DNA from 4 places in the Rubrivivax gelatinosus IL144 genome. Region 4 is predicted to be linked to each of the others. Evidence: predicted binding sites of a transcription regulator. Region 4 holds the regulator's gene; each other region holds the start of a gene.
The links. The regulator FNR, encoded in region 4, switches genes on or off when oxygen is low (the NO sensors DNR and NnrR bind a similar motif). The targets are predictions, from matches to a motif close to TTGATNNNNATCAA.
Positions count from the first base shown of each region.

Region 1: the regulator FNR is predicted to act here: its motif matches at 1,539-1,552, upstream of RGE_RS22405 (TraR/DksA family transcriptional regulator).
Region 2: the regulator FNR is predicted to act here: its motif matches at 1,322-1,335, upstream of RGE_RS02750 (oxygen-binding di-iron domain-containing protein).
Region 3: the regulator FNR is predicted to act here: its motif matches at 2,081-2,094, upstream of RGE_RS02455 (OmpW/AlkL family protein).

Region 1 is NC_017075.1:4,916,322-4,920,589, reverse strand. Features, by position in the region: gene RGE_RS22410 (malate synthase G) at 1-1,091, shown strand, start outside; gene RGE_RS22405 (TraR/DksA family transcriptional regulator) at 1,094-1,468, opposite strand; gene RGE_RS22400 (NAD(P)/FAD-dependent oxidoreductase) at 1,592-2,809, shown strand; gene RGE_RS22395 (class II glutamine amidotransferase) at 3,082-3,849, shown strand; gene RGE_RS22390 (M14 family metallopeptidase) at 3,908-4,268, shown strand, end outside.
Region 2 is NC_017075.1:584,184-588,451, forward strand. Features, by position in the region: gene RGE_RS02740 (hypothetical protein) at 1-648, opposite strand, end outside; gene RGE_RS02745 (cyclin-dependent kinase inhibitor 3 family protein) at 645-1,199, opposite strand; gene RGE_RS02750 (oxygen-binding di-iron domain-containing protein) at 1,350-2,108, shown strand; gene RGE_RS02755 (PEP-CTERM sorting domain-containing protein) at 2,365-3,237, shown strand; gene RGE_RS02760 (hypothetical protein) at 3,234-3,707, shown strand; gene pgaC (poly-beta-1,6-N-acetyl-D-glucosamine synthase) at 3,707-4,268, shown strand, end outside.
Region 3 is NC_017075.1:523,653-527,920, reverse strand. Features, by position in the region: gene ahcY (adenosylhomocysteinase) at 1-1,052, shown strand, start outside; gene metF (methylenetetrahydrofolate reductase [NAD(P)H]) at 1,159-2,001, shown strand; gene RGE_RS02455 (OmpW/AlkL family protein) at 2,147-2,767, shown strand; gene RGE_RS02450 (S8 family serine peptidase) at 2,820-4,268, opposite strand, start outside.
Region 4 is NC_017075.1:3,396,547-3,400,814, reverse strand. Features, by position in the region: gene ccoG (cytochrome c oxidase accessory protein CcoG) at 1-875, shown strand, start outside; gene RGE_RS15515 (hypothetical protein) at 899-1,138, shown strand; gene RGE_RS15510 (hypothetical protein) at 1,163-1,423, shown strand; gene fnr (fumarate/nitrate reduction transcriptional regulator Fnr) at 1,478-2,221, opposite strand; gene hemN (oxygen-independent coproporphyrinogen III oxidase) at 2,409-3,797, shown strand; gene RGE_RS15495 (sulfite exporter TauE/SafE family protein) at 3,855-4,268, shown strand, end outside.

The DNA.
Region 1 (4,268 bases), 1.5 Mb from region 4:
TCACGACGGCGATCGCGCTGCACGACCTGCAGCGCCATGGCGCGAACGGCATCGTCAACTCGCGCGCCGGCTCGATCTACATCGTCAAGCCGAAGATGCACGGCCCGGCCGAGGTGGCCTTCGCCAGCGAACTCTTCGGCCGTGTCGAGGCGCTGCTGGGCCTGCCCAAGGCCACCGTCAAGCTCGGCATCATGGACGAGGAGCGCCGCACCAGCGTCAACCTCAAGGCCTGCATCGCCGCTGCCGCCGACCGCGTGGCCTTCATCAACACCGGCTTCCTCGACCGCACCGGCGACGAGATGCACACCGCGATGAAGGCCGGCGCGATGCTGCGCAAGGGCGACATGAAGGCGAGCGCCTGGATCCAGGCCTACGAGCGCCAGAACGTGCTCGTCGGGCTGGAGTGCGGTCTGCGCGGCAAGGCGCAGATCGGCAAGGGCATGTGGGCCATGCCCGACCTGATGGGCGCGATGCTGCAGCAGAAGATCGCCCACCCGCTGGCCGGCGCCAACACCGCCTGGGTGCCCAGCCCGACCGCGGCGACGCTGCACGCGCTGCACTACCACCAGGTCGATGTCGCCAAGATCCAGAAGACGCTGGAGAAGACCGACGTCGACGCCGAGCGCGAGGCCCTGCTCGAAGGCCTGCTGACGGTGCCGGTGGTCAAGAAGGCCAAGTGGAGCGAGGCCGAGATCCAGCAGGAGCTGGACAACAACGTGCAGGGCATCCTCGGCTACGTCGTGCGCTGGGTCGACCAGGGCGTCGGCTGCTCCAAGGTGCCCGACATCCACGACGTCGGCCTGATGGAAGACCGCGCGACGCTGCGCATCTCCAGCCAGCACATCGCCAACTGGCTGGAGCACGGCGTCGTCGACAAGGCCCGTGTGCGCGCCACCTTCAAGCGTATGGCCAAGGTCGTCGACCAGCAGAACGCCGGCGACCCGGCCTACCGCGCGATGGCCGGCCGCGCCAAGGAGAGCGCCGCCTTCCAGGCTGCCTGCGATCTGGTCTTCAAGGGCACCAAGCAGCCCTCCGGCTACACCGAGCCGCTGCTGCACGCCTGGCGGCTGAAGGTGAAGGCCGCGGCCTGACGCTAGCGCGAGGGCTGGCGTTCGCGCCGGCTCTCGCAGGCCACGCAGCGCTGCGCCCAGGGCTCGGCCTTGAGCCGGTCGAAGGCGATGGGCTCGTCGCAGTCGGCGCAGCGGCCGTATTCGCCGGCCTGCAGCCGGCGCAGCGCGGCGCTGACCTCGCCCAGTTCACGCAGCTCCAGGTCGGACAGCGCCATGTCGACGTCGCGCTCGTCCTCGCGCTGGCGCTGCTCGTCGTGGTCGTCGCGCAGCTCGTGCGCGTGTTCGGCGCGCGACAGGCCCTGGTGGTGCTCTTCGAGCCGGCGGTCGAGCTGATGCTGCCGCTGCACGAGCGCGGCTTCCAGCAATGCCCGTTGGCCCGCCGTCAGGTGGGTGGACATCGTCTTCTCCTCAGCAGGGCTCTTCGGAGCCTCGATCGGGCCATCTTGCGCCGCGCTGCGGGGCGCAAGATTGAGTTCGGTCAAGCCGCCGACCCTGCTGCGGCGCTCCCTACAATCGCCCGCGTGTCGCCCACCGTGCTTCCGGCTGCCTGCGAAGTGCTCGTCATCGGCGCCGGCCCTGCCGGCAGCGCCTGCGCGCGCACGCTCGCCCAGGCCGGGCGCGAGGTGCTGCTCGTCGACCAGCACGAATTCCCGCGCGAGAAGGTCTGCGGCGACGGCCTGATCCCCGACGCCCACGCCGCGCTGCGTGCGCTCGGCGTCTACGACGAGGTGATGGACCGCGCCTTCCGCGCCCAGCACGTGCGCTGCGTCGCACCGCGCGGCGGCCACGTCGACGTGCCCGGCACGCTGGCCGTGCTGCCGCGGCGCGAGCTCGACGACATCGTCTGCCGCGCCGCACGCGAGGCCGGTGCGCGCTTCGCCGCACCCTGGCGTTTCGTCGCCCCGTTGCTCGACGGCGAGCGGGTCGTCGGCGCGCGGCTCAAGGGGCCCGACGGCGAACACGAGGTCCAGGCGCGCTGGGTCGTGCTGGCCACCGGCGCCTCGGTGCCGCCGCTGGTCGCCGCCGGCGTCTGCGAGCGCCGTGCGCCCAGCGGCGTCGCGCTGCGCGGCTACGTGCACCACCCGGAACTGGCGCAGACCCTGCGCGAGCTGCAGATCGTCTGGCACCCGCGGCTGTCGGGCGGCTACGGCTGGATCTTCCCGGGCCCGGGCGGCGTCTTCAACGTCGGTGCCGGGCTGACCGGCAGCCACGCGACCGAAGCCGGCGGCCGCGCCTCGATGCGCGACGTCAACCTGCGCCAGATGCTCGAAGCCTTCGCCTCGGTGCACGCGCCGGCGGCCGAGCTGCTGGAACGCGGCGAGCTGCGTGGCGACTGGAAAGGCGCGCCGCTGCGCTGCTCGCTGGGTGGCGCGCGCTGGTCGCGCCCCGGGCTGCTGGTCACCGGCGAGGCCGCCGGCAGCACCTACGCCTTCTCCGGCGAAGGCATCGGCAAGGCGCTGGAAACCGGCCTGCTGGCCGCCGCCGCGCTGCTCGAAGGCGGCGACGACGCCGCGGTGCGCGCCCGCCACGAAGCCGCGCTGGCCGGCCTGAAGCCGCGCTTCGCGCTCTACGAGAAGGCCTCGCACGTCAACCACCGGCCCTGGCTGGCCGACCTCGTCGTCTGGCGCGCCCGCCGCAGCCCGCGCATCCTGCGGCGCATGAGCGCGGTGCTCGAGGAGCGCCAGAACCCCGGCCGCCTGCTCAGCTGGCGCGGCATCACCAAGCTGATGTTCGAGTAAGAAGGTGCGAAAGAACCCGCCATGCCCGCGTCGATCCGCCAAGCGACCCCGAACGTGCGACGGCGCGACGACGTCTCGGCGCTGATCCCAGCGCGCCCGGCACCGCCTTGGGGTCGCTCGTCGGCTCGCCCCTGCGGGACGGGGCACATCCGGGCGCCGGGCGGCGTTGCGCCGCTTGCCGGTACATCGAGTACCGGCTGCGCGACGCGCCTTGCCCGACACCCGGCTGCACCCCGTCGCGGGCACGCCGGGTTCTTTCACACCTTCTGACGATGTGCCAGCTGCTGGGCATGAACGCCAACACGCCGACCGACGTGATGTTCAGCTTCGCCGGTCTGGCCTGCCGTGCCGACGAGCACAAGGACGGCTTCGGCATCGGCTTCTTCGAGGAGCGTGGGCTGCGCCACTTCATCGACCACCACGGCGCGCGTTCGAGCCCGGTGGCCGAGCTGGTCAAGCACTACCCGATCAAGAGCCTGAACGTCGTCGCCCACATCCGCAAGGCGACGCAGGGCCGCGTGGCGCTGGAGAACACCCATCCCTTCGTGCGCGAGCTGTGGGGCCGCTACTGGGTGTTCGCGCACAACGGCGACCTGAAGGGCTTCGTGCCGCGGCTGCACGGCGCCTTCCGCCCGGTGGGCGACACCGACAGCGAACGCGCTTTCTGCTGGCTGATGCAGGAGCTGGACAAGGCCCACGCCGACCTGCCGACGATCGACGAGCTGACCTGCACGCTGGCCGAGCTGCTGCCGCTGCCGGCGCGCCACGGCACGTTCAACCTGCTGCTGTCCAACGGCCAGGCGCTGTGGGCGCACGGCTCGACCAAGCTGCATTCGCTGGAGCGCCGCCACCCGTTCGGCGCCGCGACGCTGGCCGACGAGGACCTGACGGTCGACTTCGCCGCGCGGACCCAGCCCGGCGACCGCGTCGCCATCGTCGCCACCGAGCCGCTGACCGCCGGCGAGCCCTGGTCGGCTTTCGCCCCCGGCGAGCTGCGCGTCTTCGTCGACGGCGAGTGCCGGCTGCGGCGCTGCGGCTGAGCCCCACGCCGGCCCGGCGCGGGCCACAATCGCCGCGGTCTTTCGCCGCGACGACACCATGGCCGCCATTCCCGTCCCCCGCTTCGACGTCTTCTACCGCCACGCCGAACTCTCGCGCCTGCTGGCCGACTACGCCGCCGCCTGCCCCGGGCTGGTGCGCCTGGAGTCGATCGGCAAGAGCCACGAAGGCCGGGACATCTGGCTGGTCGCGCTGACCAACGCCGACACCGGCGCCGACCGCGACAAACCCGCGTTCTGGGTCGACGGCAACATCCACGCCGCCGAGCTCACCGCGAGCACCGCCTGCCTGTACTGGCTGCACCAGCTGGTCACCGGCTACGAGGCCGGCGACGAGAAGATCCGCCAGCTGCTGGACACGCGTGCCGTCTACCTCTGCCCGCGGCTGAACCCCGACGGCG
Region 2 (4,268 bases), 2.2 Mb from region 4:
GGCCAGCACGCAGGCGCGGATGTCGCCGTCGGCGATGCGCGTGACGACCTCGACCGCCTCGCGCAGCGCGTCGTCGGCCATGTCGCCGAACAGCCGGCGCGCGTGCGGGTTGTCGGGGTCCCGGCGCAGGCGCTCGAGCTCGCCGACCTCGGTGCCGAAGGCGCGGCCCTTGGGGCTGCCCTGGGCGCGGAACTCGAGCGCGCCGCCGACGTCCAGCGTCAGCACCGTGCCGCCGGCCAGGCCCTGGTTGTCGCCGCCGTAGCCGGCGGCGTCCCAGTTGGCGGTCCAGGCGTGCACGCCCAGCCAGCGCTGCGCCTGGCGGCGTTCGGCCTCGTCGAGCTGTGAGATCAGCTTCTTGTCGAGCACCACGTAATCGGTGGCGATCTGGTCGGCCGCACGCGTGCGCCGGTAGTGCAGCGTCGGTGCGCCGGCCAGGCGGTAGAGCTGCGCCGCCAGCCACTCGTTGCGCGCATGCGCCGGGCTCTCCAGCTCCTTGACGTAGAAGCCGCGTCCGGCGGCGTCGCGGTAGACGCCGGCGGGGTTGCTGCCCAGGCGGCCGCCGACGCGCTGCATCGCCGCGGTGTCGAGCAGGCGCGCGTCGGGCTCGGGCGCCGGCTCCGGCGCCTCGTGTCGGAGATAGGGCGTCATGGCAGGGGGCGCGTTCGCTGCACCAGCATCATCTGCGCCGGTGTCTCGATGGCCCCATGCCGCGCGCGGCGCACGTCGCGGATGGCCTGGTTCGGTTCGACGCCCAGTTCGGCCAGCAGGCGCGCGGCGATCATGCCGGCGCGGCCCAGGCCGCCCTTGCAGTGCACGAGCACGTCGTCGCCGGCGCGCAGCAGCGCACGGATCTCGGCACCTGCCGCCACCCACTCACGCTCGAAGTGCTCGCCGGGCACGCCGAAGTCCGGGATCGGCAGGTGCCACCAGGCGATGCCTCGGCGCTTCACCTCGTGGCCGAGCTGCGGCACCTTCAGCGCCGTAAGCTCGGCGGGTTCGACCAGCGTCAGCACCAGCTTCGCGCCCCAGGCGGCGATCGTGTCCAGGTCCATGCCCAGGTCGCGTGCCCAGGCGCCGGTGGCGGCGGCGCGGTCGTGTTTGCCGGGGCAGAAGGTGACGCCGATGCGCCCGTGCGCGGGGCTGGCGCGCACCGCGGCGATCTGCAGCGGGTGGCTGTGGCTGGTGCGGGCGGCGGTCACGGCGTGCGGCGGGGCGACGCCGTCGATGCTGCCACAGCACGGCGGCCGCGGGGCCCGCCGGTCCGGGGTGAAACAAAGCGCCCGGATTGCATAAAAAGCGCTTTTGTCGACTGTTGCGATTCTTGATGTCGATCAGGACAATGCTTCGACATGCTGATCGAGCTCCACCGCGACCACGATCACCGCTGCCTGATGTTCGCCGCCGACACGCGCGACGACAACGCGGTGCAGTCCAACCAGTTCCTGATCGTCGACGGCGATACCGGCGCGATCATCGATCCCGGAGGCAACCTCGCGTACAACGACTTGTACGTCGGCATGCAGCAGCAGTTCGCGCCGCACCGGCTGTCGGCCATCATCGCCTCGCACGCCGACCCGGACATCATCGCCTCGCTGGACCGCTGGATGACGGCCACCTCGGCGCAGGTCTACATCTCCGAGATCTGGGAACGCTTCATCCCGCACTTCTGCAAGCCGGGCAAGACGGCGGGGCGGGTCATCGGCATCCCCGACGCCGGCATGCACATCGCCGTCGGCGCCAGCCAGCTGGTCGCGCTGCCCGCGCACTTCATGCACTCCGAGGGCAACTTCCAGTTCTGGGATCCGGCCAGCGGCATCCTGTTCTCGGGCGACCTGGCGGTCTCGGTCGGTGTCGATCCGCGCGTCACGATCACCGAGCTCGGGCCTCACATCGCGCACATGGCGGGCTTCCACCGCCGCTACATGGTCAGCGGCAAGGTGCTCAAGTTCTGGGCGCGCATGGTGCGCCCGCTGCCGATCCGCATGATCGTGCCCCAGCACGGCGCGCCGCTGGCCGGCGCCGCGGTGCGCGAGTTCATCGACTGGGCCTCGGACCTCGACTGCGGCATCGACCTGCTGGCGCAGGCCGACTACCGCATACCCGCCTGAAGGCCGGGGTCGATCGTCTGCTTCAGGTCAAAGCGGCGCCCCGCCGGCGCGTGCATTTGGCACATCTGCGGCCGGTTCGAAGGCCGGAACTGTGGTTCAACCACCTGAATCGGGGTGCAGACGCGGCCGGATTTGTTTGACATTGTTTCAAAACGCCGCAATATCAGGATTGACTACAGTTCGACGAACCGCTAGCGACGCCCCGTGCGGCGAAGTCGGTTCCCGGGGGCTGCCGTCCCTCCCGCCTCTGATCACCATGTCCATCATCCGAACCAAGCGTCTGCAGCAGGCCGCGCTGGCCTGCGCCACCAGCCTTCTCGCCGTCGCCGCTCCTGCCGTCCTCGCGAGTCCGATCAACCTGACGCCGATGTACAGCGGCAGTTTCGCCAGCGGCAGCGGCGCCGATGCCACCTTCGTGAAGATCGACGGCAGCTGGCAGGGCAGCACCGTGCTCTGGAACGAGAGCACGAAGTCCTACGGCAGCGGCAACGCCATCGGCGGCTACGGCTGGGGCACCGGCCTGTGGGGCCGATCCGACTGGCAGGCGGTGCAGGACGCCGCCGCCGGCCTGGGCGGCGCCGGCTCGCCGACGATCCTCTCGACCTGGACCGGGCTGTCCTCGGCGATCAACTACGGCAACGGCTGCTACAACAGCCACTACTCGTCGCAGTGGGGGACGACGACCGCGGTGCCGCTGGCCGACAGCGGCGTCTGCGGCGACGACGCCAACGGCAACTGGACCTCGCACTTCGAGGGCTACATCCGCATCACCGAGGCCGGCCTCTACAACTTCTCGGTGCTCTACGACGACGGCTTCTTCTTCCGCCTGCTGGGCCTGGACGGGGCGCTGGAGATCGGCAAGGACTTCCTGAACCCGCGCGACCGCCTGGGCTTCGACGACAACCTGTTCCTGACGCCGGGCCTCTACGGCTTCGAGCTCGGTTCGTGGAACCGGCTGCAGGCCGGCGTCGTCGACCTGCGCTACAGCTACGAGGGCGGCAGCTGGACGCTGGTGGACCCGCAGAACCTGCTGCCGACCTCGGCGGTGCCTGAACCTTCCACGCTGGCGCTGCTGCTGCCGGCCCTGGCGATGCTGGGGCTGGGCCGCACTTTCGGCCGCCGCGCATGACCCCGGAGAGTCCGCGCGCAGCCGCTCACGGCGAGCGGCTGACGGCGGCGCGTCGCCTCGTGCACGCGGTGGTGGTGCTCGCCGGCTGGGTGCTGTTCGTCTGGGGCTGGGAGCGCGTCGCGTCGGGGCAGCCGGCGGTCGGCGAGCTGCTGTGGCTGATCGTCGGCGCGCTGGTGCTGGTGCCGGCGCTGACGCTGTCGTGGGTGCTGCACAACGTCGGCATCTACCGCCGCAAGGGGCCGCGGCGCAGCAGCGCGCTGGTTGCGCTGGACTACACGCATGACTTCAACGGCCGGCGCATCGATGCCGACTGGACGGCGCTGGCCGGCGCCCGCCGCGTGCTGATTCGCAACGACGGCGGCCACAAGCGCTTCGAGAACGCCGACCCCGCGCCTGCCGCGCCCACGGTGCCCGCCGCGGCACCCGCCACCCCGCTGCCGCGCCGCGACCAGCACGAAGGAGCGCATTGATGGAAGCCTGGCTGCTGGCCGTGCAGACCACGGCCTGGTACGGCGGGGTGCTCGCGTTCTTCGCGATCTACCCGATCGTCACCAGCCTGATGTGGATCGTCACCGCGCTGATCTTCCGCGTGCGCTGGGAGGAGACGGTCGGCCCCGACCCCAAGCGCTCCGACGCCGAGCTGCCGTTCGTCAGCGTGCTGGTGCCGGCGCACAACGAGGAGGCGGTGATCCGCCGCTCGGTCGAGGCCATGCTGCGCCTGGACTACCCGCGCTACGAGGTCATCGTCATCGACGACGGCTCGACCGACAGCACGCTGGCGCAGCTCGAGCCGCTGGCTGCCGACCCGCGGCTGCGCCTGGTGCGCAAGGCCAGCAACGAAGGCAAGGCGATGGCGCTCAACGACGCCATCGCGCTGGCGCGCGGCGAGATCCTGATGGGCCTGGACGCCGACGCCGAGCCCGACGTGCGCATGCTGCGCTACATCGTCCCGCACTTCGACTCGCCGCGTGTGGCCGCCGTCACCGGCAACCCGCGCGTGCGCAACACCGGCAGCTTCCTGGCGCGGCTGC
Region 3 (4,268 bases), 2.2 Mb from region 4:
CCGGCAGCGAGGGCGAAGGCCCGAACATGATCCTCGACGACGGCGGCGACGCGACGCTGCTGATGCACCTGGGCAAACGCGCCGAGAAGGACCTGTCGCTGCTGGACAAGCCGACGAGCGAGGAAGAGACCTGCCTGTTCGCCGCGATCAAGGCCAAGCTCGCCGTCGACCCGACCTGGTACAGCCGCAAGAGCGCCGAGATCATCGGCGTCACCGAAGAGACGACGACCGGCGTGCACCGCTTGAACGAGATGTCCGCCAAGGGCACGCTGCTGTTCCGAGCGATCAACGTCAACGACTCGGTCACGAAGAGCAAGTTCGACAACCTCTACGGCTGCCGCGAGTCGCTGGTCGACGGGATCAAGCGCGCCACCGACGTGATGGTCGCCGGCAAGATCGCCGTCGTCGCCGGCTACGGTGACGTCGGCAAGGGCAGCGCGCAGGCGCTGCGCGCGCTGTCGGCGCAGGTCTGGGTGACCGAGATCGACCCGATCAACGCGCTGCAGGCGGCGATGGAAGGCTACCGAGTCGTGACGATGGACTGGGCCGCCGACAAGGCCGACATCTTCGTCACCGCCACCGGCAACAAGAGCGTCATCACCTTCGACCACATGGCGAAGATGAAGCACAACGCGATCGTCTGCAACATCGGCCACTTCGACAACGAAATCGACGTCGCGTCGCTCGAAGCCAAGTGCCAGTGGGAAGAGATCAAGCCGCAGGTCGACCACGTCATCTTCCCGGACGGCAAGCGCATCATCCTGCTGGCCAAGGGCCGCCTGGTGAACCTGGGCTGCGCCACCGGCCACCCGAGCTACGTGATGTCGAGCTCGTTCGCGAACCAGACGATCGCCCAGATCGAGCTGTTCACGCACAGCGACTACTACGAGGCCGGCAAGGTCTACGTGCTGCCCAAGCACCTGGACGAGAAGGTCGCGCGCCTGCAGCTGAAGACGCTCAACGCCGAGCTGACCGAGCTGACCGAGGAGCAGGCGGCCTACATCGGCGTGCCCAAGCAGGGCCCGTACAAGCCGGACACCTACCGGTACTGAGCCCCGGCACCGCCAGCGGCCCGGCTGAGCCGGGCCGCGGCGGTTGCTTGACGGGCCGCTGTTCCGCCACGGCCCGCTTTTCTCCTGACCGCCTGCGAGTTCGCCCATGAGCACCACGCCCGTCAGCTTCGAGTTCTTCCCGCCGAACACGCCCGTCGGCGCGGACAAGCTGCGCACCGTCGTCCAGGATCTGGCGGCGGTGAAACCCGAGTTCTTCAGCGTCACCTACGGCGCCGGCGGCACGACGCGCGAGCGCACGCTGGAAACCGTCAAGGCCATCGCCGCGATGGGCCACGAGGCCGCGCCGCACCTGTCCTGCGTCGGCAGCACCGAGGCCAACATCGCCGAGATCCTGGCCACCTACCGCCAGCAGGGCATCCGCCGCATCGTCGCGCTGCGCGGCGACCTGCCCAGCGGCACCGCCACCGCCGGCGAGTTCCGCTACGCCAGCGAACTCGTCGAGTTCATCCGCCGCACCCAAGGCGACGACTGGTTCATCGAAGTCGCGGCCTACCCCGAATACCACCCGCAGCAGCGTTACGCGCGCCGCGACCTCGAGCACTTCGCGCACAAGGTGCGCGCCGGCGCCAACTCGGCGATCACGCAGTTCTTCTTCAACCCCGACGCCTATTTCCACTTCGTCGACGAAGTGCACAAGCTCGGCGTGCGCGTGCCCATCGTCCCGGGGATCATGCCGATCCACAACTACGCGCGCATCGCCCAGTTCGCCGCACGCGATGGCATCGAGATCCCGCGCTGGGTGGCGCTGAAGATGGAAGGCTTCATGGACGACGCCGCGTCGGTGCGCGCCTTCGGCGTCGAGGTCGTCACGCGGCTGTGTGAACGGCTGATCGCCGGCGGCGCCCCGGCGCTCCACTTCTACACGCTGAACCAGTCGGCCTTGTCGCTGGAGATCTGCCGCAAACTGGGCTTGGCTCAAGCGGACTGACGTCGGTCAAGAGCAACAACCCGGGACAGCCTGGGGCGTTAGCGGTCTCGAATTTGCGTTAACGCAAATATGAGTGAAATTGATGCGCGCCAAATTGATCTCGGCCATGTGGCCTAGTTCACATCAAGAGAAGAGGAGTCTCTCCATGTTCAAGCGCACCGCGCTCGCGCTCGTCGCCATGATGGCCGGTCTGGCCGCCCCGATGGCCCAGGCCCAGGCTGACGACACCGGCTCGTGGATCGTCCGTGCCCGCGCGCTGTACCTCGACTCCGCCAACAAGGACAGCACCGGCCTCGACCTGAGCGTCAACAACAAGACCTTCCCGGAAGTCGACATCACCTACTTCTGGACGCCGAACCTGGCCACCGAGCTGATCCTGACCTACCCGCAGAAGCACGACCTGAAGGCCGGCGGCGCCAAGATCGGTTCGCTGAAGCACCTGCCGCCGACGCTGACGCTGCAGTACCACTTCACGAACGTGCAGGGCTTCCGTCCCTACCTCGGCGCCGGCGTGAACTACACGCGCTTCTCGAACGTCGACTTCGACCCGGCGGTCGAAACCGCGCTGCATCCCTCGATCGACAAGAACAGCTGGGGCATGGCGCTGAACGCCGGCTTCGACGTCCCGATGGGCGGCGGCTGGCTGTTCAACGTCGACGTGAAGAAGGTCCAGATCCGCACCGACGTGTCCTCCAGCGGCACCAAGGTCGGCACCTTCAAGGTCGACCCGATGCTCTACAGCATCGGCGTCGGCAAGCGCTTCTGATGCTCGAAGCGGCCCGGCACGGCCGGGCCGCGTGTTCCCTGTCCTTTACGTCCTAGCGTTTCCTGGAGGCCGCCCGCGAGGCGGCCTCCGCGTTTCCGGAGCCCACGGCCGACAGCAGGAAGTCCAGCCCGCTGCGGTCGGCGCCGAGCGGCACCGGCGTCAGCGAGACGCCGAGCACCGGGTACGCACCGCAGGCCTCGCCGCTGGAGCAGACGACGCCGTCGTTGTCGTAGTCGCTGCCGGCCAGCACGGTCACCGAGGCGGCGTCCAGCCCGTCGATGCGGTAGCGGTAGACACCGCCCGAGGCCCGCAGCATCGCCTGCTTCAGCACCTTGTCGCCCGTGGCGTCGTAGACCAGCACGTAGATCGGCCCGATGTCCGGCGTGCTCGTCGCATCCAGCTTCTGGATGCTCAGCGGCAGGGTCAGCGTGCGCCGGCTCGTCATCACCGTGATCTGCGGCGTGTAGACGCCGGCCGCCAGGCCGCTGCGATCGACCGTGACGCGGTAGCGCCCCAGGCCGGCGGCGTCGACCGCGACCGGCGCGACGCTCACCGCGGCGCTGTCGTCGCCGACGGCGCCGACGGTCTCGTCGGTCGGCGCGGTGACGCGCAGCGTGAACTCCAGGCTGCTCGTCGTGGTGCCGAAGTCCAGCGCCGAAGGCTGGGCCTCGACGACACCCTGGATCCCGGGCGCCCAACCGCCGTTCTTCAGCGCGATCGCCGCACGCACCGCCTTGGCCGCGTCGACGATGCCCCAGCCGTACTGGCTGTCGTGGCCGGTGGCGCCGGCGTCGTCGGAGAGCTCGCCGGCCTGCAGCAGCGCGTCCACCTGCTCGGGCGTGATCGCCGGGTGCACCCAGCGCATCAGCGCGAGCACCGCGGCGACGTGCGGCGTCGCCATCGAGCTGCCCTGGTACTGGCCGTAGGTCGGCGTGCGCACGCCGCCGGCATCGAAGGTCGCCAGCGTGCTGTAGATGCCGTCGGGCAGACCGCTGCCGGTGGTCGCCACGCGCATGTCGCCGCCAGGGGCGGCCAGCGCGAGCTCGTCGCCGCCGTTGGCGTAGTAGGCGACGCCGCGCTGCGCGTCGGTGGCCGTCACCGCCAGCACGCCGGCGCAGTTGGCCGGGTAGTCGACCGCGGCGACACGGCCGCTGTCGCGGTCGGACTCGTTGCCGGCGGCGGCGACGATCATCGTGCCCTGGGCGCGCACCTGGGCGATCAGCGTCGCGCTGGCGCTGTCGCAGGCCACGCCGCTCGCGCCCAGGCTGAGGTTGGCGACGTCGGCCCGCCGCGCCGGCACGCTGGCCGAGTCGTTGGCCAGGCCGGCGGCGTAGCGCAGGCCTTGAAGGATGTCGTAGAACGTGCCCTCGCCGCCCTTGCCGAGCACGCGGATCGGCATCACCTGGGCCATCGGCGCGACGCCGGCGACGCCGGTGCCGTTGTAGGTGGCCGCGGCGACGGTGCCGGCGACGTGCGTGCCGTGGAACGAGGGCTGCGAGTC
Region 4 (4,268 bases):
TGTCGCTGGGGCCCTGGGAAACCTTCTGGGTGCTGTTCTACGGCTTCGCGACCTGGGGCAACGCCGGCTACATGCGCGAGCAGGTCTGCAAGTACATGTGCCCGTACGCGCGCTTCCAGAGCGCGATGTTCGACAAGGACACGCTGATCATCAGCTACGACGCCGAGCGGGGAGACCCGCGCGGCACGCGTTCGCGCAAGATCGACGCCCGCAGCCAGGGCCTGGGCGACTGCATCGACTGCGGTCTGTGCGTGCAGGTCTGCCCGACCGGCATCGATATCCGCAACGGCCTGCAGTACGAGTGCATCGGCTGCACCGCCTGCATCGACGTCTGCAACGGCGTCATGGACAAGATGAAGTACCCGCGCGGGCTGATCCGCTACGCGACGGAGAACGGCATGGCTCAGCACCAGACGCGCGGCCAGATGCTGCAGCGTGTGCTGCGCCCCCGGGTGCTGGTCTACACGGCGATCTTGATCATCATCGTCGGCGCCTTCGCGGCCAGCCTCGCGATGCGCAGCCCGTTCCGTGTCGACGTCGTGCGCGACCGCGCCTCGCTGGCGCGCATCGTCGACGAAGGCTACATCGAGAACCTGTACCGCCTGCAGGTCATGAACGCGACCGAGTCGACGCAGCGCTACCGCATCAGCGCCGACGGCCTGACGCCGATGGTGGTCGACGCCCCGAAGGACTTCGAGGTCGAGCCGGCCGATGCGCGCTGGGTGACGATCGCCCTGCGGGTGCCGCCGGATACCGCCAGCCAGGCAGGGCCTGGAGCCCACGCGATACAGTTCCACATCGAACGACTGCCCGACGCGAACGACGCGACGCCGGTGGTCGCCAGCGAGAAATCAACGTTCGTCGTCCCCCGATGACGCTGCTTCGACCGGAGCCCCTGATGAGCACTCTTCCCGTTTCCCGCGACGCAACGCCCTGGTGGCGCATCGGCATGGTCTGGCTGGTGGTGTCGGGCCCGCTGATCGTCGTCATCGCGGCCGTCGCGACCGCCGTCATCGCGATCCGCGGAGCCGACCTCGTCATCACCGAGGTGCCGTCGTCGGTGCCGCAGTCCGGCGAAGTCCAGGCCGACACGCCGGCGATGGCTGCGCGCAACCACGCCGCCACCGCGGCGCCCTGAGCGGCTACTCCCGCGAGGCATTCGATGAGGCGGCGTGCGCGCGACTGGAGTGCGGTGCTCTGGCCCGCGTTCCTGGCCGCGGTGGTGCTGGAGCTTGCGCTGTTCTCGGTGCTGGATCCGGCGGCGCTGCGCTGGTTCGGCGGCGGGGCGATCGAACTCGATCCCGCAGCCGTCTACACGCTGGCCTTCTTCGTCTTCTGGGCCGCTTCGGCGGCCGCCGCAGGCATGACGCTGCTGCTGTCGCGCAGCGAGCACGAAATCAACAGCCGAACATTTCGCAGCTGAAGAAAACAAAACGCCGCGCAATGCGCGGCGTTTTTGTTTGCACCGGGGTTCGGGTCAGCAGGCGGCGGAGGAGCCGTTGACGAGCTTTTGCAGCGCCTGCGGGTCGAGCACGCGGATCTGGCGCTGCTTGACCTCCAGGATGCCGTCGTCCTGGAACTTCGAGAACGTGCGGCTGACCGTTTCGAGCTTCAGGCCGAGGTAGCTGCCGATCTCCTCGCGCGTCATGCGCAGGATCAGCGAGTGCGGCGAGAAGCCGCGCGTCTGCAGACGCTGGGTCAGGTTCAGCAGGAAGGCCGCCAGGCGCTCTTCGGCGCGCATGCTGCCAAGCAGCAGCATCACGCCGTGATCGCGCACGATCTCGCGGCTCATGATCTTGTGCAGCTGGCGTTGCAGGTCGCTGAACTCGCGCGACAGGTCTTCGAGCTGCTGGAACGGGATGACGCAGACTTGCGAGTCTTCGAGCGCCACCGAGTCGCAGGTGTGACGGTCGGTACCGATGCCGTCGAGGCCCAGAAGTTCGCCCGCCATCTGGAAGCCGGTGACCTGATCGCGGCCGTCTTCGGAGGACACGCAGGTCTTGAAGAAGCCGGTGCGAACCGCGTAGAGCGACAGGAAGGGATCGCCGGCACGGAACAAGGTCTCGCCACGCGGAACCGAACGGCGCGTCGCCACCATCGTGTCGAGCCGCTCGAGCTGGTCGTTGGACATGCCGACCGGCAGACAGAGTTCACGCAGGTTACAGCTCGAGCAGGCGACCTTGAACGGTTCAAGCCGGATGCCGGAAGACGTGTTGTTCATAGGGGTTCGACGATTGGAGTCAGTTCGGTCCGGCGTGGCGGGGCAGACCCGAGTATCGCTCATGACGTCGCTCAAGGGCATGGTCAATTCTTTGCTTGCGTCTCGGGTGGGCGCTTGAGACAGATCAAGCCGATTGGGTGAGTGTTTGGCACAGTCCAGCCCGTACCGCATGACGGCCGGATGAATTATGGACACGATTGTTCCTGAAGCACTGCTGAGGCGCCTCGACGTGCCCGGTCCCCGCTATACCTCGTACCCCACCGCGGACCGCTTCGTCGAAGCCTTCGGCCCTGCTGAGTACCGGCAGGCCTTGCGACAACGAGCGGAGGGCAGCACGGTGGGCGGCACGCCACCGCTGTCGCTTTATATCCACATTCCGTTCTGCGAATCGGTCTGCTACTACTGCGCCTGCAACAAGATCATCACGAAGCACCACGAGCGCAGTGCCGAGTACCTTGACGCGCTCGAAGCCGAAATCGCATTGCACGTCGCCGAACTGGGCAAGGGCCAGTCGGTGTCGCAATTGCACTTCGGTGGCGGCTCGCCGACCTTCCTGACCGACGAGGAGATCGGCCGGCTGATGACCCGGCTGCGCGAGTCGTTCAAGATCGTCGCCGGCGCCGAGATCTCGATCGAGGTCGACCCGCGCACCGCGACGCCCGAACGCCTGAAGAGCCTCGCCGGCCTGGGCTTCAACCGCATCAGCTTCGGCATCCAGGACTTCGACCCCGACGTCCAGGAAGCGGTGCACCGCGTGCAGTCGTACGACAGCGTGCGCGACCTCGTCGTCGCTGCGCGGGCCAACGGCTTCGAGTCGATCAACGCCGACCTGATCTACGGCCTGCCCAAGCAGACGCCGGACTCGTTCGCGCGCACGATCCAGCAGATCGCCGAGCTGCGCCCGGACCGCATCGCGCTGTACGCCTACGCGCACCTGCCGACGCGCTTCAAGCCGCAGCGCCGCATCCTCGCCGAGGAACTGCCGCTGGGCGAGCAGCGCATCAAGATGCTGGGCGGCGCCATCGCCGGCTTCATCGCCGCGGGCTACACCTACATCGGCATGGACCACTTCGCGTTGCCGGGCGACGCGCTGTCGGCCGCACGCCGCCAGGGCCGCCTGCACCGCAACTTCCAGGGCTACAGCACGCAGCCCGACTGCGATCTGATCGCGCTGGGCGTGTCCTCGATCGGCCGCATGGGCGCGACCTACAGCCAGAACGCGAAGACGCTGCCCGAGTACTACGAGTCCATCGCCAAGGGCGAATTCCCGATCGTGCGCGGCCTGACGCTGACGCGCGACGACCTGCTGCGCCGGGCGGTGATCATGGCCATCATGTGCCAGGGGCGCGTCGAGTACGAGTCGATCGAACTTGCGCACCTGATCAAGTTCCCCGAGTACTTCGCGGCGGAACTCGAGGATCTGACGCCGTTCGCCGAAGGTGGGCTGCTGGAGATCAACGACGACTCGATCCAGATCACCGCGCTGGGCTGGTACTACGTGCGCGGCGTCGCGGCGGTCTTCGACAAGCACCTGCGCGCCAGCGGCAACCGCGAGCGCTTCTCGCGCATCATCTGAGCCGGCACGGGTTATCCCGCGACGGGATAATCCGGGCATGACTCTTCGGGCCCCCGCGTGGACTTCGCGCTCGTCGTCAGCGCGCTGATGCTCGGGCTGGCCGGCGCGCCGCACTGCATCGCGATGTGCGGCGCCGCCTGCACGGCGCTGCTGCCACCCGGCCAGCGCGCCGCCCTCTGGAGCTTCCATCTCGCCCGCGTGGCCGGCTACGCGGCCGGCGGCGCGCTGGTCGCCTCCGGCGTCAACCTGCTGTCGGCCGTCGGCGAACTCAGCCCCGCGCTGCGGCCGCTGTGGACGCTGGCGCACGCTGCGGCCCTCGGGCTCGGCCTGTGGCTGCTGTGGAAGGGCCGGCAACCGGCCTGGCTGGAGAACATCGGCCGCAGCGCGCAGCGACGTGCACCGCAGGCCGACGCCGCCGGCTGGCGGCGCATCGCCGGGCCGGCCCGCGCGGCCACCGCCGGGTCCTTGTGG